3 regions of the Leisingera sp. CC-HEC096 genome follow, and region 1 is predicted to be linked to each of the others. Evidence: riboswitches for the same ligand, from Rfam matches in the RefSeq annotation. Region 1 holds a riboswitch; each other region holds the start of a gene.

Region 1 (9,708 bases):
GGTTCACCGGGCGCGCGATCAAGAACATCACCGATGCGGTCAAGGTGCGGGCGATGGATTTCGAGCTGCCGGATGAATGGATGGAGAACCCGGAGCTGTTCCTGTTCAAGGATTACGAGACCAAATCCGCGATGATTGCCGAGCTGCGGGTGCCCATCACGGTCGACATGGTGGTGCAGGAGATCAACCGCTACGCCGACAGCGAGTTCCGCTATGCCGACAAGTCGGATGAGGTGGCGATTGAGGCCATGGTGCGCGATTTCGGGCGGCAGGAAGAGGCCAAGCGGCGGTATCTGGAGGGGAAGTGACCTTTGGGAATTTTCTTTGGATATGTTGCCCTTGTGGTTTCAGTCTTCACCGCAGCTTACGCGGTGGTCGCCGGGATCGTGATGGGGCGCAGGTTTGGAAGGAAAGAGGTGACTATGAAACGGGCTCTCTCTGTCACATTCATTCCTACCCTCATTGTTCCAATGGTGATTTTTCTGATCGTGGCAGCTTTTCAGGTTGATGAGATGGGACAGGGCGTAGTCACCCTTTCTGGCATTCTTAGCGCTGCCATCTTTATGGAACGGCTCTCTATGTCCTTGCTGATGCCGCTTACTGCCGCTGTTTTTACGATTGCCATGATTATCGCCAGGCTGCGTCGGCAAAACTCTCATAGGGGGCTATGATGACTGTCTTGCGCAACACAAGGGCAGAGCCTGTCCGCGGGCGGAAGCGGAGCGTCCGCCCAGGGGGGCGGACGGGCGCTGCCCGAGCCGCAGGCGCCTCGGGCGGATTGTTAAGCCAACGCTTCACAATGCAATTCGAGGCATCCAGCAGTGGGTTTCTGAACCACTCTGAGCATGGGAGATCAAATTTCACTAGTCCTTGTGTATCGGGTTGGGGGCTTTCTAAGTGCTTGGATTAATTGCGCTATTCCTTCCTCTGATTTTGGGATGCGTTTTCGCCTATCCTTTGGGGCGTCGCGCAAATTCGTTAGGAAAACGAGTTTCACTTGGTGGAAGTAGCGCAAAGCAACTTTTCATAAGAATGCTAGGAGAAACTTCGGCCGTCATCGTGAGTTCGGCCATTTTGCTGGCGTTACTATTTGCTGACACCGTCGATACTCTGGACGGGGAAGCTTCCCTTGGACAGTTAGTCGGCTATGCAAAGCTGCAGGCTATACTCCTAAGCATATTGCCTGTTCCAACTGCTATATTTGGTTTCAGAGACGGAAAAGGTGCGAGACAATGAAACGCCTCATCCAGCATGGCCTGATGTTCGGCAATCTCTTCCATGTGGCCTCGCCCGCGCTGGTGGAGCGCTATAACCGCGCGCTGAAGCATCTGACCGGCAAGACTAGCCAGCTTACCGATTTCCACGTCGATATCTCGGGCTTTTCGCCGGAGATCGGCGACGAGCTGGGGGATGATCACTATCTGAACCATGCGGGGGTGAACCGGCAGTTCATTCTGCTGTCGACCGAGCAGAAGCGCTGCCCGCTGCTTCACGTGAAATTCTCCACCAGCCGGGACATCCTGCGCCGGTTCATCGAGGTCAATGAACGCCAGCTGTTTGCGCTGACGGCGACCGATGCCGTTGCCGGCGAGCTGGTGAATTCGGTGTTTGAGGTGTCCTCGCCCGCGAAGCTGTTCGACATCCGCCAGGTGCGGATCGAAGCGGATACCACCAAGGGCACGTTGCGCCATGCGGACCGCCTGGCGGAGCTGGTGGAGCGGTTCAAGACCGGCGAGGATGCCTGGTTTGACGATGCGCTGATCGGGGAAATGATTGCGACGGCGGAGCAGACCGGCGATGTGACCCGTAATCCGGTGCATCTGGAGCATGAGGTCTTTGAGCAATCGAACTTCTGGACCGCGCATTTCGGCGGGCTTTATTTGTTTCAAGGCGTCGAGCATCCGGCGGTGATTGCCAGCGGGGCGAAGCCCGAAGGCGTGCCGCTGCGCCATGTGTTTGACCTGACCCAGCGCAACGCGATTGCCCGGTTCCTGGAGCTGAACGGCCTGGCGGAGCCGGTGATCCGGGCGCGCGGCGTTGATGGGGCCGCGATCCTGCGGCAGAAGATGGGGTTTCTGGCGGTATCCGTGCTGACGGAGAAGGGGCGGGACCTGTCGGGCCTGTCGCGGTCGGACCTGCGGCGGATGGCGGCGCGGCATGCGGATGAGCTGCCGGCGGAGTTCGAGGGACTGGCGGCACTGGTGCGCTGGGCTGAGGGGGGCGGCAAGTGGCCGCGGATCCGCTCGGACCATCCGGCCTATTTCTATTCCTTGCGGGCGTCGGACACGGCCGACCGGGATCTGGTCAACATGCTGCTGGCGGAGCTGTGCCCGCATGACTTCCGCCAGCTGTTCATCTGCCACAAGGAGGAATTCTACCGCCAGTACCGCGGCTGGCCGGAGACGAAAAAGGCCTATGCGGCGGAGTTCCTGGCGAGGGAGTATGCGGTGGACAAGGCCGGCGCGCGGGAGGCGCTGTTCGGGCATGAGCCGGATATGGAGGGGCGGATGCCGAAGCTGCCGCGCAGCCGGAGCAAGAACGTGGTGGAGCGGGTCGGACCCTGGGGCGCGGTGAACCGGGTGAGGGGGCGTTAGGATGTTCGGCTTTATCCGCCTTCTCCTGATCCTCTTGGTGGGGCTGACCGTGGTCTATGGCGCGGTGTCGCTCTACTCGCGCGAGGTGCGGCGGGCGAAGCTGAAGCGGCGCTGGAAAGACAAGGGGTTGACCGGCGACCGCGCGGCCTTCATCCAGCGGGGGCTGAGGCAGTATGACCGCTCGTTCCGGCGCAAGCTGATCCTCCTGGTCTATATCGTTCCGCTGGGAGCCATCGCGCTTCTGGTCTATGTCATTAACTTCATGTGAGGAGCTGCCCCGTGCGTTTCATCAAATGGGCCTTCCTGATCACCTTCTGGGTGCTGTTCGGCGCCTTCCTGCATTACACGCTGCCGCAGTACGACGTGGTGCGCATCGTCAACACCTATGAGGAGCGGCAGGAGCTGAACGACTGGACCCGGATCTTCTGGTCCAAGCCTGACGACCAGTCGGTGCAGCTGATCAACCGGGATGTGCAGTTTATCCAAGGGGTGCGCCCCAGCGGCCGGGCCATCGTCTATCGCAACGAAGACACCGGCTGGAGCTGGCCGCCCTATTTCAAGTTCGACACCGCCAACCTGTACACTGACGCCAATGACAGTATCTCGACCAGGGCCAACCCGGAGTGGGTGGCGGTGATGCATTACGGCTGGCGCAACGAGTTCCTGTCGATTTTCCCGAATGCGGTGTCGATCAAGCCGGTGGCGGGGCCGGAGGACAAGCCAACCAATTGGTTCAGCATCATCTTCCTGGTGCTGCTGGTTGCGGTCCTGTGGGCCATCTATGTGCGCTGGCGCCGGTTCCGGCGGGCGCGGATCGACCCGATGATCGAAAGCGCCGAGGACAGTCTTTATGCCGCGGGTGATGCGATTTCCGAGCGGCAGGGCCGGTTCCGCCGCTGGCTGGACAGCTGGAAATCGAAGTAAGGAGAGGCCGCCCCCCAGGCGGCCTTTTCATTGGTCTTGAAGGCCTGCCGGCCGTCAGACCTGCGGCGGCACCAGAACGAAGTTGCCGAAATGGGTTTTCTCCAGGAACTCCTGCTGGGCCCTGGCGATGTCCTTGAGCGGGAAGACCTTGGCGAGCAGCGGCCGGATCTCGCCGCGCTCGATATATGAGATCAGGTTTGGAAATACCGGCTCGTCCCAGGCGGTACAGCCGATCAGGGTGATGTCCTTGAGGTACATGTCCCGCATGTCCAGATCGACAACCGGCCCCGCGATGGCGCCGCTGGACACCAGGCGGCCGCCGCGTTTCAGCAGCTTGAGCATCTGCGGGAAGCCGGTCCCCGCGACGTTGTCGACAACAACGTCCACGCTTTCCCCGCCCAGCTCCGCCAGCAGGTCGCTGCCGCGGTCCAGGACGATATCCGCGCCGAGCTCCCGCAGCTGATCCATCTTGCCCTGGCTGGTGATTGCCGCCACCCGGGCGCCGCGGCGTTTGGCCAGCTGCACCGTGGCCGAGCCGACACCGCCGGAGGCGCCGGTCACAAGCACCAGCTCGCCTGAGCGGACGTTTGCGCGGTGCAGCATGTTCTCGGACGTGCCGTAGGCGCAGGGGATCGTCGCCAGTTCCTCGTCCAACCAGGGGCAGTCAACGGCGAATACTTCGGAGGCCGGGACTTTGACATACTGGGCAAAGGCGCCGTCGAAGTCCGAGGCCATCCAGACGTTGTCCATTACATCGTAGCCCTTGGGGCGCATGCAGGGCCGCACCAGAACCCGCTTGCCGGTCAAGGTCTGGCTGGCGCCTGGGCCGGCGGCGACAACCTCGCCGCAGCAGTCGGTGCCCTGGATCAGGGGGAAGGGGGTTGCCTTGTTCCAGCCGCCGTCGGCCTTTTGCTCGGCATGGGTCTCCTGATGGCCGGCGGCCGCGGCGGTGTCCGTTGTCACGCTGGAGGAATACCACCCGAGCCGGGTGTTGATTTCGGTGTTGTTCACCCCGGCTGCGAGGACCCGCAGCAAAAGCTCCCCCTCTGCGGGCTCCGGGATCGGCACGGCTTTGTATTCAAGTTTGTCATAGCCGCCGTTTCCGGTGGTCATGACGGCCAACATGGTTTTGGCGCTGCTGTCTGTATTTGGTCCGGGCATGGGCGGCCTTTTCTGATCACGCGGGGTTGGTGAAAGGTCTTGGAATTTGGCGCAATTATTGCCCGCAGGGCGGGGGCGGCGGCAAGGGCGGAATCCGGCGGCGCAGCCCGGCCTGCCTGCTGGCCACCGCCCCGCGAATCGGTCCTTGTGTCTGTTTCGAGGGGAATTACACCAAAGATCAGCGCCTTGCCGCAAACAGGCTGGCGGATGCCGGTTTGAGATTCTGGACATCTCTGTCCCTGCGGGCGCGGCAAACATGCATGTCTTTTTCCGGTTTCGGCGGGTCGGATTTGTCTCCGCTTGCGGGCCGGGATTAGGGCAATTTCCGCCTCAGCAAGGTGCCGCCCTTTCGGGGCGGAGAATTGGGAAGCTGGTGAAACTCCGGCACTGCCCCCGCAACGGTGACCCCGGGCAAGGCATGGCAATAAACCACTGAAGCCAATGGCTTCGGGAAGGTGCCAGGCCCCGCCGCCGAATGGCCCCGGGACAGTCCGGAAACCAGCCTTGCCAAAAAAAACGTCAACCGCGGGTGGCGGCGGGGCGGTTGCAGGCGCGTGGCCTGCGATCTCTCTCTCCATGCCCGCAGCCAAGCCAACCTGCCGCGGGGATGCGGCAAAGGAGAGAAGCAGATGCTTCAGGACAGCGAGATTCTGGCCAAACTGGTGGCCCGTCAGAAAAACTATTCCCTGGAACAGGCGTTCTATACCGATCCGGGCGTTCTGGATCTGGACATGCGGCAGATCTTCTACCGCGAGTGGCTGTTTGCCATTCCCGCCTGCGAGATCCCGAAGGCGGGCAATTTCGTGACCCATCAGGTCGGCGCCTACAACGTGATCATCGTGCGCGGCACCGATGGCCAGGTGCGCGCCTTCCACAATGCCTGCCGCCACCGCGGTTCGGTTGTCTGCAAGGCGAAGAAGGGTAATTCGCCCAAACTGGTCTGCCCCTACCACCAGTGGACCTATGAGCTGGACGGCTCGCTGTTGTGGGCGCGCGATATGGGGCCGGATTTCGATGCCTCCAAGCACGGGCTGAAGCCGGTGCATTGCCGCGACCTGGCGGGTTTGATTTACATTTGCCTGGCGGATGAAGCGCCGGATTTCGATGCATTTGCCGAGGTCGCGCGTCCCTACCTGGAGCCGCACGACTTGGCCAACGCCAAGGTGGCCTATGAAAGCTCGATCATCGAGAAGGGCAACTGGAAGCTGGTCTGGGAGAACAACCGCGAGTGCTATCACTGCGGCGGCAATCACCCGTCGCTGTGCCGGACCTTCCCGGAAGATCCGTCCGTCACCGGCGTCGAGGGCGGCGAGACCCCGCCGCACCTGCAGAAGCACTTCGACCGGATCGAGGCGGCAGGCGTGCCGGCGCAGTTTCAGATCGACGCGCGCGGCCAGTACCGGGTGGCGCGGATGCCGCTGAATGAGGGCGCCGAGAGCTATACCATGGACGGCAAGGCGGCTGTCGCCAAGAAGCTGGGCCGGGTGCCGTTTGCCGATGCGGGCACGCTCCTGAAATTCCACTACCCGACCACCTGGAACCACTTCCTGCCGGATCATTCCATTGTGTTCCGCGTCACCCCGATCAGCCCGACCGAGACCGAAGTCACCACCAAATGGCTGGTGCACAAGGATGCGGTCGAGGGTCAGGATTATGACCTGAAGCGGCTGACCGAGGTCTGGGTCGCGACCAACGACGAGGACCGCATCGTGGTGGAGGACAATCAGCAGGGCATCAATTCGCCCGCTTATGAGCCCGGTCCCTATTCGGAAGTGCAGGAAAGCGGCGTCATCCAGTTCTCCAACTGGTATGCCGAGCATCTGACCCGCGCGCTGACCGGCCGCCACCTGATCGCGGCGGAGTAAGGGCATGGGACTGCAGGCCAACTTCGAGACGCTGGACGAGACTCTGGCGTGGAAGGACGACGAGATGCTGGAATGCGTCTCTGTTGTGCCGGAGGCGCCGAACACCGCCACCTTCAGCTTCCGCGCGCCGTCCGGCGCGTGGTTCAAATACCAGCCGGGCCAGTTCCTGACGCTGGAGCTGCCGGTGCCGGGCGGGACCGTCTGGCGGACCTATACCATCAGCTCCTCGCCTTCGCGGCCGCTGTCGATCTCGGTCACGGTCAAGGCGCAGGCGGACAGCATCGGCACCCGCTGGATGCTGGACCACCTGAAACCGGGGATGTTCCTCAAGGCGTCCGGCCCGGCGGGCGTGTTCACCCTGCCGAAACGCCCGAACGGCAAGTTCCTGTTCATCTCCGCAGGCTCCGGCATCACGCCGAGCCTGTCGATGACCCAGTATCTGTTCGACCGCGGCCAGTCGCCCGACGTCTGCTTCATCAACTGCGCCAAGCGCCCCAGCGAGATTATCGCGCGGCGCCAGCTTGAGGGCATGGCGGCGCGGGTGCCCGGCATCAAGCTGCATTTCGTGGTGGAAGAGGACGACCCCTATCAGGTCTGGACCGGCTACCGCGGGCAACTCAATCAGATCATGCTGGGGATCATCGCCGGCGACTACCTGGAGCGGGAAGTCTACTGCTGCGGGCCGGATCCGTTCATGCAAGCGGTTCGCGACATGCTGAACGGCCTGGGCTTCGACATGGAGAACTACAACCAGGAAAGCTTTGGCGCGCCGGTGGAGACCGAGGCCGATGCGCCGGAGCTGGACGATGTGGTTCCGGAAGAGACCGCTGCCGCCGAGATCACCTTTGCCTCGTCGGGCGTGACCGCAAACTGCACCGAGACCGACACGGTGCTGGCGGTGGCCAAGGCGTCGGGCCTCAACATCCCGTCGGGCTGCACCTTCGGCATCTGCGGCACCTGCAAGGTCAAGAAGACCGCGGGCGAGGTGCATATGGTGCACAACGGCGGCATCTCGGAAGAGGATGTGGAGGCGGGGTATATCCTGGCCTGCTGTTCGAACCCGATTGGCCGGGTTGAGGTCGAGATTTGACCATAAAGAAGGGCGCGCGCCGGCATGGCGCGCGCCCGTTTCCTTTCCAAGCGCCTGATCAGGCTTCCAGCGCCAGCTTGTGCACGTGGATTTCGTTGATCGGGTGGCTTTCGGCGCCGATGATGCCGGGCCGGGCGTGGCGGTAAAGCGAACGCCAGTAGGGCTGGATGATGGTGCCATCCTCGCGCATGAATTTTTCGATGCCTTCCATGTGCCCGCGGCGGGTGTCGGCGTCGGCAATGGCTGAGGCGGTTTCCAGCATGGAATCGAACTCGGCACTGGCCAGCCCGGTTTCATTCCAGGCAACGCCGGTCTTGTAGGCCAGTGTCAGCACCTGCACCCCCAGCGGGCGGTGGCCCCAGTCGGTGGAGCTGAACGGGTACTTGTCCCAGTCATTCCAGAAGGTGTTGCCGGGCAGCACCGTGCGTTTGACCTTGAGCCCCGCATCGCGCATCTGCGCCGCCAGCGCATCCGTGGTGTTGCGGCGCCAGTCGTCGTCGATGGAGATCAGCTCATGCTCGAAGTCGAGCATCCCGGCCTCCTCCATCAGCTGGCGCGCGGCCTCTGCATCGCGCACCGGAGCGCCGATATCGGCGTATTCCGGGTGGATCGGGCAGACATGGTGGTTTTCCGCCAGGGTGCCGCGGCCGTCATAGCCGAGCTCCAGCAGCACCGCGTTGTCGCAGGCCAGCGCCAGGGCGCGGCGGACGCGGGCGTCGGCATAAGGTTGCATCCCGTCCACCTCGGCGTCGCGGTTGGTGCGCAGGACCAGGGTGTTGGCCGAGACTGACTCGCTGACGTTCCAGCCGATGGAGGTGAAGATGTCGACATACTCGCCCACGGTTTCGTAGGTCATGTCGATTTCTTCGGATTCCGCTGCCGACAGGTGGGTGGCGCCGTCGGTGCCGAAGTCAATGAACTCGATCCGGTCGAGATGGGCGCCTTCGCCCCACCACTGGTGGTCCGGGTCCTTTTCCAGCACCGCCTTAACACCGACCTCGTATTCGACCAGCCTGTAGGGGCCGGTGCCGATCGGGTCGGCGCCCGGATCGCCCGACCAGCCGTCCGGCACGATGGCGGCGGGGTATTCGGTCACCGCCGGGATGATGGTGATATCGGGGCGGGTGAGCTTCACCTTGAGGGTCAGCTCGTCGACCACCTCCAGCGCGCCCTCGGCGGGGCCGTCGCCGGCCTCGTTCTGCAGCGATCCCATGCGGGCGGCCATCGAGTTGCCTTCCCATTTGCCATCGCACCAGCGGGCAAAGTTGTAAGCCACATCCTGAGCGGTCAGGGTGCCGCGGCCGTCGTTCCAGTGCACGCCGGGGCGGATGTGCAGCAGGTATTCGGTGGCGTCCTCGTTCACCTCCCAGCTTTCCAGCAGGCGGGGTTCAAAGGTGCCGTCGGCGTTGTACTGCACCAGGTATTCCATGTAGCCGCGCACCAGGTTGCCCAGCTGCGGCCAGTTGAACAGCGGCGGGTCGAGCAGCGCGCGCACCACCTGCTGGATGCGGATGGTGCCGCCTTCCTGGGCATTGGCCGCTGCCTGCACCGGCTGGCTGAGGCCGATCATCCCGTAGGCGGCAGAGGCGGTCACCCCCAGCGCGGTTGCGCGGCTCAGGAACTCGCGCCGGTCCAGCTTGTGTTGCGCAACTTCCTCCGCATGCATCCGCACCGCGGGGTGGAGAGATTCCCTGTTGTAGTATTTGGTCATTTTTATGGTCCTTTGGTTGAAGGCGTCCGCCCCTAGCATGAAGGAGCGGCGGAGCTTGTAAAGTGGCGAATGGCTGCGCTGCCCGTCCGCAGCCATCCGCCCGGGGAGATCCTTATTCCGCCGGCTCCTGTGTGACGGTGGTGGCCAGGCCTGCCTGTTCGCGGCGGCCGTCGTTGTAAATCGCCTTCACCAGAGCGGCGCATTGCAGCACCATCACCAGTGAAAACGGCAGGGCGCCGATCACCATCGCGGTCTGGATCGCCTTGAGGCCGCCGACCAGCAACAGCGCCGTCACCACTGCACCCAGCGCCACGCCCCAGAAGACGATGTGCGGGCGGGCCTTGGGGCCTTCGTCGCCGGCGG
Region 2 (9,708 bases), 220 kb from region 1:
AAAAGGCAGTTCATACCCGGGCTGCACCGCCGTCAGGCTGGAGCACAGCACCGGGCAAGGCACGTCCGCAAGCACACCCGCCAGCGCTGTGAGACCGTAATCAAAATCGTGATTGCCCAGGCCGGCCGCATCATACTCCAGCACCTGAAAGGCGCGCGCCAGCGGATGCGGCCCATTGGCACCTGGAACGATATCGCCCAGCGGCGAGCCCTGAAAGCCGTCACCGTTGTCGACCAATATACAGGCTGCACCCTGCTCAGCCGCCGCGGCACGCTCACGGGCGATCAGGCTGGCCACCCGGGACAGGCCGATGGCCGGGTCGGGGCGGTCGGAATAATAGTCATGGCTCAGCAGGTTGCAGTGCAGGTCCGTGGTCGCCAGGACGCGCAGCACCCCAGCGGGCCGGGCCTTCGGAGCCCCCGCCCCGCTCGTCATGTCCGAATCTCTGCTGACACCGCCTGCCCGCCGCTCCTCTCGCACCATTCGGCGCCATTCTTGATTAACGGCTATTTGAATCAGCGTTCTAAGGATTTGCAATAACTCCTTTCGGCGGCTTGTTAACTTTTTGCGGCCGCCTCACCCCCTGCGGCATGGTTGCACCATGGTTTGCTGAAAAAAGCCCCCGAGGCAGCCCGAAAGGTGTGGCGGCGCAGCGACAGGCAAGCGCGTATCGCGGTGAAATACTGGCAACGCCTGCGGCACACTGTCATGGATTGCCGCAGCCGGTCCGGGATGCCGGGTCAACAGCCGCCAGTCAAAGGGGAGCCGCCATGAAACGCGCAGAACAAGTGACCTTCGGCGGCGGCGGGCTGGATCGGGCTGCGCATCTGCGCACCGACGCAGGAGCGTTGAAAACGGCCTGGCACAGCGCCAAGGCCCGGGTGCTCTTGATGTGGCGCGGCAAGCCGCTGACAGTGCGTGAAACAGAGGCGGATCTGCCCTGCGGCCTGGCCTGGACCGCGCCGGACCACCCGCTGGCCGCCAGCGGCCGGGACACAGCTCTGTTCCTCGGGCTGGAGCCCGGCGGCGCGCCCTGCTTCGCCTGCGATATCAGCGGCTGGCAGCCCGAAGGCCTGGACCAAGAGGCGCTCAACAGCTTTGCCGACGCCAGCGAGCAGCAGCACCCGGATCTGCCGAAGGCCCATGTCTTTGCCGAGCTGCGCCGGGTAATGACCCGCCTCACGCCGCTGGAGGCCGAACTGGCCACCACTGCCAAGGCCATGCTGTCCTGGCATCGCAGCCACCGGTTCTGCGCCTGCTGCGGCGCGCCCAGCGACATGGCGCAGGCGGGCTGGCAGCGGGTCTGCCCATCTTGCAAGGCGCCGCATTTTCCGCGCACCGACCCGGTTGTGATAATGCTGATCACCCATGGAGATTCAGTGCTGATGGGCCGCTCGCCCGGCTGGCCCGAGGGGATGTATTCGCTGCTCGCAGGGTTTGTCGAACCCGGCGAGACGCTGGAGGCCGCGGTGCGCCGCGAGGTGCTGGAGGAAACAGGCGTCAGGGTCGGCCCTGTCAGCTACCTGTCAAGCCAGCCCTGGGCCTTTCCCATGTCTCTGATGTTCGGCTGCGCAGGCGAGGCGCTCAGCCGTGAAATCACCGTCGATCCGGAGGAAATCGAGGACGCGCTGTGGATCAGCCGCCAGGAGATGATGACGGTCTTTGCAGGCGATCACCCGGTTCTAAAGCCTGCACGGGAGGGGGCAATTGCCCATTTTCTGCTGAAGAACTGGCTTGCGGACACGCTGGACTAAGGCGCATATTGCCGCAAACCGCGCCACAGCCAGGCGGCGCAGAAGAGGCAGGCAGATATGAAATTTCAAAGCAAAGAAGACATCGAGTCCCCTATTGCCGAGGTCTTCGGTGCGATTTCCGATTTTGAGCTGCTGGAGCGCTCCGCCCTGCGCCGCGGCGTAGAGCTGCAGCGTAGCGGCGACCTTGCCCATCCGGAGAACGGCCTGGCCTGGGACCTGAAATTCAGCTTCCGCGGCAAGCCGCGCGACATCCGGCTGACTTTGTCGTCCTACGCACCGGTGACGGGCCTGACTCTGTCCGGCAGCGGCAGCGGCGTTGACGGCCGGATGGAAGTGGAGCTGCTGGCGCTGTCGCCGCAACGGACCCGGATGTCTGTAGAGCTGAAGCTGACCCCCTCCAACCTGACCGGCCGCCTGCTGGTGCAATCCCTGAAGCTGGCGCGCAGCAACCTGACCCGCCGCTTCAAACTGCGCCTCGCCGAATTCGCAAAACTCACCGAAGAACGGCTGAACCGCACCGCCTGAGCCGCTGCCAGGCGCCCGGCCCCGGGTCAGGCCTGTGGCAGCAGGCGCGGCCACAGGGCAGCGTTTTCGCGGGCAAATGCCCCCAGGTGGCCAATTGACTTCAGCCCCAGCTCCCGCGGGGCCAGAACTGCCCGGTTCTGCGCAGCACCGCCGAACACCTCACCCAGCCGCCAGACCGCCTCCGGCGGCACAACGTCATCATCCGCCATCGCAAACAGATCCACCGGGATGCCGGTCTCTGCCCAGCGCGGCTGCGGCAGTCCACGCCCCGTCTCCGGCAGATAGCTGCCACGGGTGGTGCACCAGCGCCGCCATTGCCAGTAAACCCCTGCCGGCAAATCGGCCCCGAACCCCACCGCACGCCCGGGCAGATAGCCCAGGACACGGGCCGCCAGCGGCACATGGCCGAACCAGAAAGCCAGCGCCAGCGCGCGGTAGGGCCAGGGATGATCGTGGTGATGCACCAAGCCGCCCGCAACCACGATCATGCGGGCGACGTCCTCAAGATCGTCCTGCAGGGGCATCAGCATCGCGCCCAGCGAATGGCCGATCACCCACAACGGCACGCCCGCATAGTGCCGCCGCATTTCGGCCCGGGCAGCGGGCTGATCCGCCAGCGCCCAATCGGCCATTGTCACTTTGGACCGGCGCGGATGGTCCAGCGCCGAGTCTCCGAAATCCGTGTAATCATAGGTCAGGCAGGCGATCTGCCGCTCTGCTGCCAGCCAGCGCGCGAAATGCCGGTAAAAGCGCTGCGGCACACCGGTTGCGCCGTTCAGCACCACCGCTGCCTTCACCGCGCCATCCGGGTGGTACAACCGCCCCGCCAGCGCCCCCGTTCGCGAGGCAAAGCGCACCTCTTCCTCCCGGAAACCGGCGGTAAGTTCTGCGTGTCCGTCGAGCATGGCAGCCTCCTAGACCAATCGGTCCAATTCCTGACTGGACCATTTGGTCTAATGCTGTCAAGCTGCCGCCATGACTGACGTGACGACAACCAGCCCGCCTTCCGGCAGCCCGGCCCCGACCCGGGACCGGCTGATCCGGGCGGCCGCCGGCCTGTTCCGGAACAAGGGCTATAACGGCACTGGCCTGGCTGAACTGCTGGCCGCCGCCGAAGCGCCAAAGGGTTCGCTCTACCACCATTTCCCCAACGGCAAATCCGACCTCGCGCTGGCGGCGTCCACTTGGGCCTCGGACCAGATGCTGGCCCTGATTGATGCCGCCTTCGACCCGGCCCCAAGTTTCGAGGCCGGGGCCAAGACGGTCTGCTACAAGCTGGCGAAACTCTTTGACAAGCAGGGCAAGTGGAGCGGCTGCCCGGTCTCTGCGACCCTGTTCGCCGGGCCGGAAAACGACGCCTTCCGTCAGCACGCCGCAGACCTGTTCGAGAGCTGGATCGCGGCCACCGCCCGCCACGCCCAGCGCCTGGGCCTCCCGCAGGATGAGGCGCGCGCGGCGGCGGAGAACTTCTATATCCTGCTGCAGGGCGGCTGGCAGCTGGCGCGGGTGCGGCGCGATTCGGATGTGATCCGCGCCCTGCACACCCAGATGCAGCTGCAGAAAACCGATTGACGACTCAGTGAACCAGCCGCTACCGCTTGTGGTGATGGTTCCCGTGCCACAGAATCTTGTGTCCGGGATGAAAAGGGAACACGGTGCGGCCCCGCCCCAGGCAAGGCCAAGTCCGCGACTGCCCCCGCAACTGTAAGCGGCGAGCGACCCCGATAGAGCCACTGGTCTGATACGAGACCGGGAAGGATCGGGAAAGCTGCGACCCGCAAGTCAGGAGACCTGCCATCGAACGTGTAACTCGAACCCGGGCGGGGTGTCCGGACAGGGTCTGATGGCACCGCGGGACTCCCGCTTTCTCATCCGGTCTCTTGTCCCCCAAACCCCCGCACCACGCGCGGAGGGCGCAGATATGATGTGGACGGACCAGACGCATTTCTATGCGGCAACGGATTGCAAATACCTCGGGAAGCCTTGTCCAGCGGCAGAGCGGATGATCGCCAAACTGGCCGAGGCGATGACCAAGGCCAAGCCGCTGACGCAAGAAGATTTTGAAATCACCGGCACCACCGCGCTGGACGGCTGCCCGCGCACCTGCCCGGCGCAGTTTGCCGCCAGCCACGACCGGATCCGGCTGTTCTGCGGCGTCGGCGAGGATGCCCCGCGCGAGGGCCTCGACCGCTTTGCCGATGCGATCCTCAGCCGCGACGGCACCGGCTTTGCCGCCTCCCGCCTGGACGCCCGCCCCTGCGCGCTGATGGAGGCCCTGCCGAGAACCGCAGAGGCGCGGCAGGCAGAACGGATGATGGCGCTGTGAGCCCGCTTCCAACGGCACCTGCCCGGCCGTTCGGCCGGGCGAAGGGGAATACGTTCTAACCCGCCAGCTGCCCCGCGCAGGCCCAGTCCAGCTGCGCGTCTGTCTCCACTGCGCAGGGCCTGACCGACCGCAGCCGTGCCAGTGCCTGCGCCGGATCCTCGCCGCATTCCACCATCAGCCGCAGCACCGCCATCCCGGAGCGCCCGCAGCCGCCCCGGCAATGCACCAGCACCCGGCCGCCGCCGCCCAGCGCCTGCCGCGCCGACCGGCTGGCGGCCGGCCATTTCGCCGCCACCTCCGGCGGCGGCGTGCCGAAATCCGGCACCGGCAGGTGCAGCCAGCGGCAGGCCATGCTCTGGAGGTCCACCCCCAGCCGCGGAGCCCCGGCGGCCACGTGCTCGGCCTCCGTGGTCATCGATAACACCAGCCCCGGCTTCCATTGGTAAATCTGGATCAGGTCGCCGCGGTAATCCCCCTCGGCACCGGGCAGCCGGCACAGCGCTAGAATGCCGCCGCCCGCGGACAGCGCGTGGATTGTCAGCCCAGCTTGCGCCGCCTCATCCTGCGCTGCTGGATCAGAGGTATCTTCAGATCGCATACCGCCTCCTAGCCGCTGCGTTCCTGCCTCCCCGCATTGCCCCCTCGGCCCCAGCCTAACCGGTCAGCGCACATTCCCAAAGTGCTTTTGCAGCCAGAGGATTGCCCCGTTCTGCGGTGGACGAACGGGCTGCGCTTCAATACCCTGCGCGGAACGCGGACCACCCCGCACACCGAATCCGGCACGAGACACCATGAACGATACCCCCAGCGGCACCACCGGCGGCACCGGCCAATCCCAATACCAGGTTCTGGCCCGCAAATACCGGCCCGAGACCTTTGCCGATCTGGTGGGCCAGGACGCGATGGTTCGGACGCTGAAGAACGCCTTCGCCGCCGACCGCATCGCGCAGGCTTTCATCATGACCGGCATCCGCGGCACCGGCAAAACCACCACCGCACGGATCATCGCCAAGGGCATGAACTGCGTCGGCGAGGACGGCACCGGCGGCCCGACCACCGATCCTTGCGGTAAATGCGAGCATTGCGTGGCGATCATGGAAGGCCGCCATGTCGACGTGATGGAGATGGACGCCGCCTCGCGCACGGGCGTCAACGACATCCGCGAGATCATCGACTCGGTGCAGTACCGCGCCGCCTCTGCGCGCTACAAGATCTACATCATCGACGAGGTCCACATGCTGTCGACCAGCGCGTTTAACGCGCTGCTCAAGACGCTGGAGGAGCCGCCCGCGCATGTGAAATTCATCTTCGCCACCACCGAAATCCGCAAAGTGCCGGTGACGGTGCTGTCGCGCTGCCAGCGCTTCGATCTGCGCCGGATCGAGCCGGAGGTGATGATCGCCCTCCTGCGCAAGATCGCCACCGCCGAAGGCGCCGAAATTGCCGAGGACGCGCTCGCCCTCATTACCCGCGCCGCCGAAGGCTCTGCCCGGGATGCGACCTCACTGCTGGATCAGGCGATTTCCCACGGCGCCGGAGAGACCACCGCCGATCAGGTCCGCGCCATGCTGGGCCTGGCCGACCGCGGCCGGGTTCTGGACCTCATGGACATGATCCTGCGCGGCGATGCAGCGGCAGCGCTCACCGAACTCAGCGGCCAGTACGCCGAAGGCGCCGACCCGCTGGCGGTGCTGCGCGATCTGGCGGAAATCACCCATTGGGTCTCGGTGGTGAAGATCACCCCTGATGCAGCGGAAGACCCCACCGTCAGCCCGGATGAGCGCGCCCGCGGACAAGCGATGGCCGAAAACCTGCCGATGCGCGTCCTCACCCGGATGTGGCAGATGCTGCTGAAGGCGCTGGAGGAAGTCGCTGCCGCGCCAAACGCGATGATGGCCGCCGAGATGGCGGTGATCCGCATCACCCATGTGGCCGACCTGCCCTCGCCCGAGGAACTGATCCGCAAGCTGCAGGACACCCCGCCCCCGCCGCCTCCGGGTCCCGGCAGCGGTGTGCCGATGCAGGGCATGGGCGCCCCGGCCCTTGGCGGATCGGGCGGCGGCAATGCCCAGGGCGGCTATGGCGGCCCAGGCGGCCCCGCCGACGGCGCACCTGTGGCCCATGGCGGCGGCGGCACCGTGACCGCGCTGGTGCCGCAGGTCAGCTCCGCGCTGGCCCGCTACCCGACGTTCGAACATGTGGTCGAACTGATCCGCACCAACCGCGACGTGAAACTGCTGGTCGAGGTCGAAGGCGGTGTGCGCCTAGTCTCCTACCAGCCAGGCCGGATCGAATTCACCCCCGCCGCCCAGGCGCCCAAGGATCTCGCCGCGCGGCTTGGCTCGGCGCTGCAGAACTGGACCGGCGCCCGCTGGGTTGTCTCGATCGCACCGGATGGCGACGCCCCCACCATTGCCGAGGTCCGCGACGCCGCCGAGAACGCCTTGCGCGAGAAAGCCACCGCGCACCCGCTGGTGCAGGCGGTGCTGGAAAGCTTCCCCAAGGCCAGGATCAAGCGCATCCGCACCCCCGAGGAGCTGGCTGCCGAAGTCGCCGCCGAAGCTCTGCCCGAGGTCGAGGACGAATGGGATCCGTTCGAGGACGGGTGACGAATCCACGTAGGGTAGCGCCTTACCAGGATGAAGGTCACGCGCTGCCCGGCCTGTCAGCCGGGCGAAAGGGCGCTAAAGTCCAGCAGCAAGACAAACCTGCCCCTTGTTTCACAGCCCCGCGGCCCGTATCTGTCCCCCAAACCGAAAATCTCAGGAGAACACAGATGCTCAAAGGCCTCGGCGGTCTTGGCGACATGGCCAAGATGATGAAATCGGCACAGGAACTGCAGACCAAGATGGCGCAGATGCAGGAAGACCTGCACAACGTCATGGTGACCGGCGAGGCCGGCGCCGGGCTGGTCAAAGCAACCGCATCCGCCAAGGGCGACCTGAAAGCCCTGGACATCGACCCCTCGATCTTCAACGGCGACGACAAGGAAGTGGTCGAGGATCTGATCCTGGCCGCGATCAAGGACGCCCAGGCGAAGGCCGCGGAGAAGGCGCAGGAAGAGATGACCAAGCTGACCGAAAGCATGGGCCTGCCCAAGGACATCAAGCTGCCGTTCTAAGCAGCTGCACGCTCCCATATTTGAAAGGCGGCCCGTTTCGAGCCGCCTTTTTGCTTGCCCGCCTCAGCTGGTCTCGAGCCAGAATTTCAGGAAACGCCGCCCTTCGTATTGCACCTCCCCGGTCTGAACGGCCCCCAGCCGGGCCAGCGGCCGCAAATGCCGACGCGTCGGCGGCAGCAGAAAGGTGACATAGGGGATGCGCGCATCCCGCCGGGCAAAATCCAGCGCCTTGCGAGCAATGGAGGGGCCGAGGCCAAAGCAATCCGGCCGCAGCACCAGCCCGAAATCCCATTCACTGCCCTCTTTCTGGAACCCGCCCCAGCCGAGGTAGGTGCCGCCGCGCAGAAACGCCCAATGGCCCAGCCCGTCGCGTTTCCAGCAAGCCTCCTTGGCGGCAACGAAGGCTTTGGCCGCCTTCTCATCCCAAGCTCCTGTCAGCAGCGGCATATGCTCAGCCATCCGCGGATCGGACATGTGGAGGGCAATCTGCTGCGGCGCAACCTCGGTCAGCCGGGCAAACCGCAGCTTCCGGGAACCGTCGTCCAATTGCTCTGCGGCACGTCTCATTCAAAATCCTCACCCAGCTCTGCCAAGGCATACCTCCGGGCAGCGGCAAAACAAACCCTGAACATTTTACCGCCCCGCCCTTGCGCTCCCCTGCCCCGATCAGCCTATATGGCTGCGAAGAAAAGGGCCCAAGGCATGATCAAGAACTCCACCAGCGACATCGAAGACCTGATTGCCCTGATGGCCAAACTGCCCGGACTGGGGCCGCGCTCGGCCCGGCGCGCGGTGCTGCACCTGATCCGCAAACGAGCATTGCTGCTGACGCCGCTGGCCGATGTAATGAGCGAGGTCGCCGCGACCGCCCGCGAATGCCTCAACTGCGGCAATGTTGGCACCAGCGAGATCTGCCTGATCTGCACCGATGAGCGGCGCGCCAACGGCGAACTCTGCGTGGTCGAGGATGTGGCCGACCTCTGGGCGATGGAACGCGCAGGCGTGTTCAAGGGCCGCTACCACGTGCTGGGCGGCACCCTGTCGGCGCTGGATGCGGTGGGCCCGGAGGATCTGCGTATTCCCCGGCTGGTGGACCGGGTGGCGACCGAAGGCATCAGCGAGGTGATCCTTGCGCTGAACGCCACCATCGACGGCCAGACCACCGCCCATTACATCGCCGACCAGCTGCAGGGGCAGGTCAAGCTCACCTCCCTGGCGCAGGGTGTGCCGATCGGCGGCGAGCTGGATTACCTCGATGACGGCACCATTTCCGCAGCCCTCAAGGCGCGCAAGGAAATCTGACGGCGCGGCCGGGCGCAGAAAATTTTTGAGGAAAAATTTTGGCCGGAAAATTAGAAATTTTCCGGTGCCGCGCCCGCCATTGGTGGGCGCGGCCTCCCTCAACCTGTCAGCCGTAGAAACTCCTCAACCCCTGCACTGCCCGGTCAAAGGCGGCGTCATCCGCATCCTTGTGCAGCACCATCCGGATGGCCCCGGAAGTGCCGCCGCCTATCACCACCCCCTCCGCCGCCAGATGCGCCCGCAGCGCATCGTTGCGCCCGTCAGTCGGCGTGAAGAACACCATGTTGGTGGCCTGCGCCACCTCTCCCGCTCCCAAGCGCCGAAGCACACTGGCCAGCTCTTCGGCACGGCCATGATCCTCCGCCAGCCGCCCAGCGTTATGCTCCAGCGCATAATGCCCGGCCGCCGCCAGCACGCCCGCCTGCCGCATGCCGCCGCCCAGCATTTTGCGCCAGCGCCTTGCCCGCGCAATCACATCCGCAGGCCCAACAAGGACCGAACCCGCAGGTGTGCCCAGCCCCTTGGACAGGCAGATCGAGACCGTATCCGCCAGCCTGGCCAAATCTGTTTCAGAGCATCCCAGCGCAGTTATGGCATTGAAGAACCGCGCCCCGTCCAGGTGCACGGACAGCCCCGCCTGGCGCCCGGCCTCCGCCGCAGCTGCCATGTCCTGCAAGGGC
Region 3 (9,708 bases), 890 kb from region 1:
AGACAAAGCCGACACGGCGGCGCATCTCATGAAAGTCCGCTTCCTCAGCGCAGGTTTTGCCAAAGGCTTTGACCGTTCCACTGGCAGGGGTCAGCAGCCCCATGATAACTTTCAGGAGTGTCGACTTCCCGGCGCCGTTTGGCCCGACAATCGACAGACGTTCACCCGCGTTAAGCTGCATCGACGCGCCTTCCAGAACCGGATCAAGTCCGGGGTAGGAGAAGTGAATGTTATTCAAGTCAAGAAGCTGCATAGATGGCCTCAGCCCAAATCAAGGCGGCAAGGGCGGCGGTAACGGCCGCGGCAAAGAACAGGTCGGCCCTGCTAAAGCGGAAGTCTTCCAGCAGGATAATGCGGCCGGAGAACCCCCGGCATTTCATCGCAGCCAGAATGCGTTCCGACCGTTCGATAGCACGCACCAGCATCATGCCGACCAGATAGCCATAGCTGCGGTAGGTGTGCCAATTGGTCCCGGGACGGAATCCGCGGAGCTTCATCGAGGTGCGCAGGCGCTGGTATTCCTCGCGCAGGACGTCGATGTAGCGGATTGTGAACATCATCAGATGCACCAGCCGTTCAGGGGTTTTGAGCGCAAACAGCGCGTGTCCCATCGTCACAGGTTCCATGGACCCAACCAGCGTCATGACCGCAAGAATGACTGCATTTGCGGTGAGGGCTATTTCCACCGCACGCCACAGCCCTTCCCAGCTGGCCTCCAGCCCCCAAACCGAAAAAACCGGGGTTCCGGGGACAGTAAAGGGCAGCAGTACCAGCATGAAGACGATAAAACTGTCCATCATCGCCATCCGTTTCAGCGTTTTCCGGGGTGGCAAGCCGGAAAACGCCAGCAGCCACATGGACAGGCCAAGCGCAGCCGAAAGCACCCAAAGATTGCTGAGCGAGACAACGACGACGGCATAGACTGCGCTCATCACGATGCGCATCCGAGGATCAAGCGTGGTGACCTTGGCGCGGAAAACGCCGATGCCGCTGAGCGGTTTTTCAGCGCCGGTCAGAACATAGGTCATGAGCTGCCGCCAATCTTACGCTGCGCGGCGATGTAGAAGCCCAGCCCGAACAAGCCAAAGATATAGCCGATGCCGCCAAGGATAGACTGAAAGTCCGACTTGTTCTTGAACGCGGTCAGTTCCTGCCGGAGCGGGCGCAGTTCGTTGCGAATCATGGCAGCCAGCTCAGCGCGGGCCTCACCGGACAGGCCGGCAGCCGCGGCGGATGAGGGGGCTTCAGTTGTGCCGCCGGCCGCAGGCATTAGCCTGCGCGGGTTTTGACCCAGGATCTGCGCGACCTCTGCCGCATCCATGATCACTTCCGCAACGTGGCCAGCGCCAAGGTCGCCGCGAAACACATGCGTTACCGGCTCCGACGGTGTGAACAGGAAAAAGCCGTCGGAGTCCGTATTGGTTTCACCCAGCTTGCTCCCAGCTTCGTCAAAGACTTCGATCAGCAAGTCCGGAGCCATTGCGCCATTGGAAAAGCCAACCTCGCCCTCGATATCCGAGCCGGAGGGGAATACCGCAGAGATCACATTGTGGGCCAATGCCGGCAGCGGTGCGAGAAGAGCAAGAATCAGAACACAGGACCGGATCACGTCAGGCTGCCTTTCGTGTCAAAGAACAGCTCAGGTTTCACCCGCCGGGCCAGGAAGATTGCGGCGCCTGACAGCAGAGCTTCGATAACCATCACAGGTATATGCGAGAAGAAGACAAGCTTGGCGGCTAGAATGAACTCATCGCCGGATAGCATTAGCGAGAAGGCTACGGCCAATGTCGTTGCCGCTATCGCAGCTCCGCCTCCGATACCGCCCCAGATCGCGCCGTGCAGCGGCGAGCCGCGAGCCACCAGCGGGCGGAAAGCCAGCCCCACCAAAACAGCGGGCAAGGCGATATTCACGGCATTCACGCCCAGCACGGTCAGCCCGCCAAAGCCAAAGAACACCGCCTGCAACAACAACCCGACAAACAGTGCCGGAAACGCGGCCCATCCCAGTACCAGCCCGGCCAGCCCGTTCAGGATCAGGTGAACCGAACTGGGCCCGATCGGGACATGGATCAGTGAAGCCACAAAGAAACTGGCCGAAAGAACCCCTGCCGCCGGAATGCGCTCCAGCGGCAGGCTGCGCAGACCCATGGCGATACCGCCGGCTGCAGCAACAGCGCCGCCAATCACAACCGGGTTTGACAGAGCGCCGTCTACGATATGCATCGGTCTGCTTTCACTTCAGCTCTTCAGCGTGGATCCACAGCACAGCATCCTGGCTGAGTTCCTTGCCGTCGTGCTCGGTTACCGGGCCGGACCCCAGAGCGGCAAAACCCCAGTAGCCTGCTTTCGGGATGCCGAAGGAAAACACGCCGTTCTGGTCCGCGATAGCAACGATCGCTCCGCCCGGCATCTCACCCACGGTGGGATCGGTGGCCGAAAACGCTTTGAGGTCAGGCTCGGCCGCCATGAACTCGATCTCGATTTCAGCACCGGGGACTGGCGCGCCGTCTGCCAGAACCTGACCGGAAAAGGTGGATCCGACGATCACGTTGTAAGGCTTGTTCAACGGCAGAATCTCGGTGGCCAGACCAACCGGCTTATCCCAGTCGGTCGGCAAAGTGTTTCGGTTCAGCACGACTTTTGAGATCTGTTGAATATAGATATCTTCGCTTTCCTCGTAGTAGGGCGAAGGCACGGTCACCACGACATAGTCGCCGGAGCGTTTCACCGGAACGGACGCCTTGTAGGCCGAAGCTTCGTTCTCAGCGCCCTTGAAAGTGGCGGGTTCAAGGCGATCCGAAAGGTCGGTCTTTTCGCCTTTGTGGATCATGAAGAATTCTTCCGGCGCGCCCATGTCCATTGCGTATCCGTTTGACATGGGATGCCAGAAAACCAAGCCCATCGGCACGTCACCGGGCTTCTCGATCAGCGCTCTTTCGGTGTAATTCAGCTGGAAATGCGCCGACGCGGCGGCAGGCAGGGAAACGGCCAGTGCTGCGGCCAGATAGTTCAGTTTCATTTCGTCCTCATTCGACGACGCAGGCGCACCTGCAATCAGGAATGAACAACGGGGAGTATTGGCACGGAGTCGCCGGAACGGCCGTCGCGCCAGACGCTCACCCCGGCGTCCGGTGGAAAAGGGCAGAAACTCCGCAAGCGGGGCCTCGGTCCTTGTGTCCGGCAGGTCTCCTGACTCGCGGGTCCTGGTTCGGCTGGCCTTCCCGGGGATGATCCCAGTGGCGTCTTCAGCGTCACTCACCGCTCACAGTTGCGGGGGCAGTCACGGATTTGGTCCCTTTTGGGTACGCCGCACCGTGTTCCCTATTTCTTCCGCTGCGCATTGAAACACTTGCGGAACCGGTCACACTGGTTGAATGGCAAAACCGAATTTCCGAGTCAAGCTTCTTGCCTTCTGCTCAGTCTCGGGATTGGCACTGCAGATGACTGTTTCCGGACTTCAACGGCCAGCTGGCAAGCCTGAGTGATGCGCGCAAACGGTGGCCGGTTTCCAACGGTATTCCTTTCGTGTGACCCGATTTCACGGGTTAAGACCGCTACCGGAATGACGATTGCCCGAGCCCGGCAGAGATAGTTCAAAGCACCGTACGTTCTGCCGGTATTGGGTTTTCCTTGCCCCTTGTTCGATCAGGATTTGGGGCTCTTCTGACCTGCAGAAGGCTTCCCGTTCAGAACCTCGCCTCGCAACCCGGCCTTAAAACCCTCGCGGCCACGTTCCCCAGAGTGATACCAGTGCGCTTCAAGCGGCAACAACTGCGCTCCCACCCTGTTTTGCCCTCTTTGCGACACGAGGTCTTCCGAAGGTAAAATCAGGGAACGCTTGGCCACTGGCGGAACAGGAGACGCGAACGGGAATGTTGGAGACACGAAAAAGGAAAGGTTCTGTCGCAAATGGTAAAAATTTATGTCGCGCGACAAGGGAGGAAGTGGCGGACCGAGGAGGATTCGAACCCCCGACCCCTTGATTCGTAGTCAAGTACTCTATCCAGCTGAGCTATCGGTCCACTGCGGCGGGGTTTACTCATAGCATCGCAGAGTCGCAACCCTAAAAGACGGCTGTTTCTGTTTTTCTTCACCAGCAGCTTCCGTACAAACCTCGGCGGACGGCTGAACCACAAGGGCGTGCCCCCGTTCGGCCGCTTTGACATCCGGCCGCTCTTCGCCCCAAGACCGGCCGGAATTGTGGTATAAGTCTGAAGCCATGTCTTCCCCGCCAGGCTTGGCGCCGGGGAAGGCGCGTACCGCAAACCGAAAGGGGGCGGCGGATGCCGGACCGGAACTCAGCAGGTTTTCAGCTCAGGCCGCTTGAAACAGCGGATCTCGCCACAGCCGCAGGCTGGCTTCAGAACATTGCTGACATGGCTTGTTTTGATCGCTCGAACCGCGTGCCGCTCAGCGCACAGGGGCTGGAGCAGTCATGGGAGCTATTGTCCGATACAAAGGCAAACGCCGATAAGTGCTGGTTCGCACTTACCACGGAGTCCAGTGAGCTGTGCGGTATCACCGGGCTGGATAGCATCTCAGCGGTGAACCGTGATGCCGTCATTGCCATGTTCATCGAAGAATCCAGGCGCAGGCAGGGTGTTGGGATACGGGCCCTGGCGCTGCTTCTGGACTTTGCCTTCCGGCAGATCGGGCTAAATCGCGTTACATCATACTACCGTGCCGACAATACCCGCAGCAAGCACCTGACCGCGCGTGCCGGCTTTGCGACCGAAGGCAGAATGCGGGCCGCATGGTTTGCAGAAGGCCGTTTCTTTGACATGGTCACTGTCGGCCTCTTGCGCGAGGAATGGGACGCCAGCCGCAAAGCGCTGGCGCAGGAGCTTGGCGCGGGCCCGCGCGTAAGTTTCCGCGGCGCAGAAGCCGCTGGCTGGGCCTGGCCGCCCGGCCCGGACAACCCGCTAGAAGGATGAGCGCGAATACCAGCGGCCCCAGCCCGCACTCACAGGAGGAGGACAGCTTGTGAGCGGCCAAAAAAAGACAACAAGAGTCCGCCGCCAGCTTGGTGCGGTGCTGTTTGCCGATGTCGTCGGCTATGCCCGGCTTATGGGCAATGACGAAATCGATACCTACAGTGCCCTGAAATCCCTCTTGGAACAGCTGGAAGCGGCTTGCCAGGCACATGAGGGGCAAGTGGTGGCGGTCCGCGGCGATGGGGTTCTGGCGCTGTTTGAGACAGCCACGCATGCTGTGGAGTTTGGCGTCGAGCTGCACCGTATTGCCGAGAAAAACAACCGTGCACGGCCGGACGATCAGCACCTCCGGTTTCGCGCCGGTGTGCATATGGGCGAAATTCTGGTCGATGACCGAGGTATCCATGGCGACAACGTCAACATTGCCGCCCGGCTGCAGGAGATCGCCGAACCGGGCCGGGTTTTTGTCAGTGCGTCCGTCTACGAGCAGATCCGCAACCGGCTGCGCTTTGGCTTCGAGTTCCTCGGCCCGCAGCAGCTCAAGAACATCACCGAGCCTGTCGCGGCCTATTGTGTCCGCAGCGAAGTCGCAGGCGCAACGATGGCGGCAACCCGGCGGCCGGAAACACGGCCCGCGCACCGGCCGCCGCCTGGGATCCCTTCGGTCGCCGTGCTGCCATTTGCCAGCCTGGGCGGCGAGCCGTCCGACAGCTGGTTTGCCGACGGGCTGACCGAGGACATCATCCTCAACCTGTCAAAGTTCAAAAACCTTTTTGTCATTGCCCGCAACTCCGCCTTCTTTTTCAAAGCCAGCACCATGCCGCCTCAGGATGCCGCGCGGGAACTGGGGGTGCGCTACGTCGCGCGCGGCAGCGTCCGGAGAGCCGCCGCGCGGGTCCGGATTGCCATTGAGCTGATCGACGCGGAGACCGGCCGCACCATCTGGGGGGAGCGGTACGACCGAAATATTGATGACATCTTTGCCATCCAGGACGAGGTAACTGACGCTATCGTGGCTTCTACGGCCGTTCTGATTGAGGCGCAGGAACGCAAGCGTATGGCGCAGACGGCACCCGCCGACCTTGCCGCATACGGGTATGTCCTGCGCGGGCAGCAGTATATCTTCCGCTACACAAGGCAGGACAACCACGAAGCGCAGACCCTTTATGAGCGCGCCCTCGCCCGCGACCAGGACTATGCCCGGGCCTCTGCCGCGATCTCCCGGACCATGAATATCGACTGGCGCTACTCCTGGGCCAAGGATGCCGAGCACGCGCTGGATACGGCGTTGTCTTATGCGCAACGGGCCGTGGAGCTGGATCCGACCGACGCCCGCGGCTTTGGCGAGCTTGGTTTTGTGCATTTATACCGGAAGGAGCACGATGCCGCGCTCGGCGCCTACCGCCGTGCTCTGGCGCTGAACCCCAACGATGCGGACCTCCTGTCGGACTATGCTGATGCGCTGGCCCATTCCGGCGATAACGAAGCCGCAATCGGAAACCTGCAGCAGGCCATGCGGCTAAACCCCTATTTTCCGGACCAGTACCTTTGGCACCTGGGCGGGGCCTATTACAATCTCAAGGAATATGATGCGGTGATCGGCACGCTGACGAAGATGAACAACCCGACAGAGGGCCAGCGTATGCTTGCCGCCAGCTATGCGCAGCTGGGCCAGATGGAACAGGCCCGCAGCATGGCAGACCGGCACCGCGAAGCGCATCCCAACTTTTCGCTGGAACGCTGGGCCAAGGTGCAGCCTGACCGGCTGGAAGAAGACACCCAGCACTTTGTCGAAGGGTTGAAGAAGGCAGGGTTCTGACCCCGTTGACCCGACCGGCGGTCAAGTTCGCGCCCGCGGCGCGGAGACCCTACGCTCTTTAGCGTGCAAACATTTACCGAACACGGAATCAGTCGCCGGAACCGCGGGCCTTGGCACCGCTTACCTTGGCACCACTGACCTTCGCACCGCTGACTTTAGCTCCGCTCACCTTTGCACCGCTGACCTTGGCGCCGCTCACCTTGGCACCGCTTATGTCAGGACCACCGCCGCCAAAGTAGACATCCAGCAGAACCTGTTCCAGCATACCGGTCATAACATCCATCCGGATTGTGTAATCGGCCTTATCATAGTCCCACACCCGGATATCGTTTGCGATCTGGTATTCAGCTGAGGCAACGCCGGTCTTGGAAGGATCAAGTGGCGCACGGGCAGCCTGATCCCCGGGTTTGTTACTGTCTGTCGCACTTTCGCCGTCGCCATGCACCAGGAAGATCACTGGTTCTGGCAGCTCAAAATACGTGCCCTCGTAAGAGAATCCGTAAATACGCGCGAGATTGGCATCTTCACTCAGTTGATCAGCCAGCAAGTTATTACGGCCGCGGCCCTTTTTCTGCCGTTTTCCGGCCCGGGAAAACTCCTGCTCTCCGGCACTGAAATTGCCGACTTGTCTCCACAACCCTTGACGCGGGCCGTGGGCAATTTCGACAATAGCGCCTACAGGGAATTGCTGCTGACCTTCCCATGGGTTGTTCTCTCCCGCTCCAACTTTGTAGAGGCCGTTTTGCCCCTTGTTGGTCTGAGCCATCACCAGAACCTTGTCACCCGGCACGAGTGTTTCACCGTTGACTGCCGTACCTCTCAAGTTCTGCTCATTTTTGACCGTGCCAACAATGGCCCCCGCAAATTTGGGAACAATCTTGATGTCGTCGATCAAACGTCCAAATAACAGCACTTCGGAAAAACTCAGTAAAGACTCGGCCACCGTACACACTCCCGTGGCTATGGAACAACACCAGAAGACCTATTCGCGTTTCCACGGGCGCAATCAGCGCTAACCCCATTTTTCGGAAAAGTCCCCCTGCGGATGAAAGTAGCACAAAAACGATAGAAATTACAGACAATAGGAAATCATTCGTCCGGCACCCGTGTCCGCACCGAATGCGCGTGGCTGTCCTCATCCCCTTCTGAGACACGCGGCCCGGCCTCGAACAGCCCGACACCGCGCATCCTGAAGTTGCCTTCAATGATCGTTTGAAATGCGCCGCCGGTTGTTGCACGGTCAACTGCAAGCAGCGCCTCCCCCACCGCCGCATAGGTGAGGGTTTCCGCATCCAGCATGCTCCAGGCCGCCGCCAGGTAGGCGCCCAGAAAGTCACGCGACTCCAGCAGCGCGATACGAAATCCTTCAGGATCAGCCGCATAGCTCTCGTCAAACAGCGCCTGCATGACATCGCTGTAATAGGGCGACTCCTCCAGATGGTCGGACAGATCCTCCATTTCAGGCGTGATCAGCCGATGCACCAGTAGACGCTCATGAAAGATATCGACCAGGATATCAAACATTGCACCGGTCAGCGGCTCCGAAAGCGCATGCTCGCTGCTCCAGCCGCGCGCGAATTCCTGCAATGTTCTGGTATTTGCTGCCATCCGGATTTGCTCATTTCCGGCAAGCTCCGCAAAGCGGTTCAACTGATTGAAGGTGTATAGATTGCCCCGGGTGTTCTCCAGCAGCTCCTCGACCACCGAACCAAAATGAAGCGAGGCGATCAGCGCCACCATGTCCGCCGCAGATTCGTGGAACCCGTAATACTCTCCCGGCACGTCCTCAGATACCGGCATCCCAACAACGCTATAGATGATGGCATGGCCGACCTCATGCGCGACGACGTCAAAATTCAAGCTGTAGGCGCGGTACTCGCCTCCATGCTCGCTAGTGCCGCCGGTTTCCAGAAAGCCCCAGCCGATATGGGCGTTGTCCAGACTCGGCAGCAGGGACAATTCCAGCCGGTCATAGTCGCGCGCGAAATGCCAGGGGATCGGATGCCCAAAGTATTCCTCCCACACATCCAGGGTGAAATGGGCGGAGGCAAACAGGTGCGCTGCCTCGAAACCGGGGTCCGATGGCGAGATATGGATAAAGTGCCCGTCTTCATCCGGTTCCGGCGGCGGATGCACCTCGCCATGCCAAGGCGGCAGATACATGCCGGGCCCGTAAGGCCCCGGGACGATAGCACCAAAAGGAATGGTCTTGCCTGCCGGGTTGACCACGTACATCCGCGGACCCGACGGTCCCGGCCCAAGCGAGCCAGGAGGCGCGGATATTTCGACCAGCTCCAGCTGCGGTTCGGACATCCGGAAAGGCGACTGCGGAAACAGCAGAAAACGCGTTCCCGGCGCTTCCTCCACAAATTCCAAAGGGTCGTGCATGCGGTCCTCCCATCCTGCGGAGGCCTTGTCCTTTGCCCTGCCTACTTCCGGCCTTCTGCCGCTGGCCGTGTTTTGCACTTCTGATGATACATGAATTCGCGCCGGATCAGCTCAAAGAATTCATCCCGGCTGCGGCAGCCAATTGATTCCACGTATTCGCCGAGCTTGTCCGGAACGTCCCCCTGCAACAGCGTCTCAAAATACCAAGCCGTCAGCTGCAAACGCTCTGCATCGCTCAAGGGGCCGGGCAGCGGCTCCTGCGTCTCCAGATACTGCTCCTTTGACCGCGCCCGCATTTTCAATCCTGCGTAGACGCTTGCCCACCGCAATTCTGCCAAGAGATGCGAGGCCAGCTTACCGTTCAGGCTGTCCGCCACGCTCCCGGCAAGGGCTGCTTCCCCCAGCCAATCTTCATAAGCCGACGCGGTCAGTCCATTGTCGTCCAGCCACTTGCGCAGGCTTTTGCTGCTGTATAAGCCCAGCGCCTCGCGATGCGCTGCCATCTGCGCAGTCAGTGTTTCCCGCTTTACCGTGCGGCCGTTCTGTCTGGCGTCCTGCAGGGCCAAT

Evidence for each region. Region 1 has a riboswitch for cobalamin ahead of AC5STI_RS16370 (aromatic ring-hydroxylating oxygenase subunit alpha). Riboswitches for the same ligand answer to the same signal wherever they lie in the genome.
Region 2: another riboswitch for cobalamin. It lies ahead of AC5STI_RS17425 (hypothetical protein); the one in region 1 lies ahead of AC5STI_RS16370 (aromatic ring-hydroxylating oxygenase subunit alpha).
Region 3: another riboswitch for cobalamin. It lies ahead of AC5STI_RS12060 (DUF4198 domain-containing protein); the one in region 1 lies ahead of AC5STI_RS16370 (aromatic ring-hydroxylating oxygenase subunit alpha).

Annotation. Positions count from the first base shown of each region.
Region 1 is NZ_JCAIJS010000001.1:3,382,546-3,392,253, forward strand. It holds gene AC5STI_RS16340 (AAA family ATPase) at 1-308, shown strand, start outside; gene AC5STI_RS16345 (hypothetical protein) at 312-671, shown strand; gene AC5STI_RS16350 (DUF6638 family protein) at 1,233-2,594, shown strand; gene AC5STI_RS16355 (hypothetical protein) at 2,596-2,862, shown strand; gene AC5STI_RS16360 (DUF1523 family protein) at 2,874-3,518, shown strand; gene AC5STI_RS16365 (alcohol dehydrogenase family protein) at 3,573-4,679, opposite strand; cobalamin riboswitch at 4,999-5,200, shown strand; gene AC5STI_RS16370 (aromatic ring-hydroxylating oxygenase subunit alpha) at 5,309-6,544, shown strand; gene AC5STI_RS16375 (FAD-binding oxidoreductase) at 6,549-7,634, shown strand; gene AC5STI_RS16380 (ABC transporter substrate-binding protein) at 7,693-9,345, opposite strand; gene AC5STI_RS16385 (BCCT family transporter) at 9,458-9,708, opposite strand, start outside.
Region 2 is NZ_JCAIJS010000001.1:3,598,452-3,608,159, reverse strand. It holds gene AC5STI_RS17450 (5'-nucleotidase C-terminal domain-containing protein) at 1-435, opposite strand, end outside; gene nudC (NAD(+) diphosphatase) at 771-1,754, shown strand; gene AC5STI_RS17440 (SRPBCC family protein) at 1,812-2,279, shown strand; gene AC5STI_RS17435 (alpha/beta hydrolase family protein) at 2,306-3,184, opposite strand; gene AC5STI_RS17430 (TetR/AcrR family transcriptional regulator) at 3,255-3,851, shown strand; cobalamin riboswitch at 3,870-4,092, shown strand; gene AC5STI_RS17425 (hypothetical protein) at 4,201-4,605, shown strand; gene AC5STI_RS17420 (protein-tyrosine phosphatase family protein) at 4,661-5,203, opposite strand; gene AC5STI_RS17415 (DNA polymerase III subunit gamma/tau) at 5,397-7,214, shown strand; gene AC5STI_RS17410 (YbaB/EbfC family nucleoid-associated protein) at 7,382-7,726, shown strand; gene AC5STI_RS17405 (GNAT family N-acetyltransferase) at 7,790-8,293, opposite strand; gene recR (recombination mediator RecR) at 8,429-9,028, shown strand; gene ltaE (low-specificity L-threonine aldolase) at 9,135-9,708, opposite strand, start outside.
Region 3 is NZ_JCAIJS010000001.1:2,496,089-2,505,796, forward strand. It holds gene AC5STI_RS12040 (energy-coupling factor ABC transporter ATP-binding protein) at 1-253, opposite strand, end outside; gene cbiQ (cobalt ECF transporter T component CbiQ) at 240-1,028, opposite strand; gene AC5STI_RS12050 (NikL family nickel/cobalt ECF transporter subunit) at 1,025-1,609, opposite strand; gene cbiM (cobalt transporter CbiM) at 1,606-2,223, opposite strand; gene AC5STI_RS12060 (DUF4198 domain-containing protein) at 2,234-3,019, opposite strand; cobalamin riboswitch at 3,163-3,377, opposite strand; tRNA gene AC5STI_RS12065 (tRNA-Arg) at 3,946-4,022, opposite strand; gene AC5STI_RS12070 (GNAT family N-acetyltransferase) at 4,284-4,934, shown strand; gene AC5STI_RS12075 (adenylate/guanylate cyclase domain-containing protein) at 4,984-6,753, shown strand; gene AC5STI_RS12080 (hypothetical protein) at 6,842-7,648, opposite strand; gene AC5STI_RS12085 (gluzincin family metallopeptidase) at 7,843-9,141, opposite strand; gene AC5STI_RS12090 (TfuA-like protein) at 9,183-9,708, opposite strand, start outside.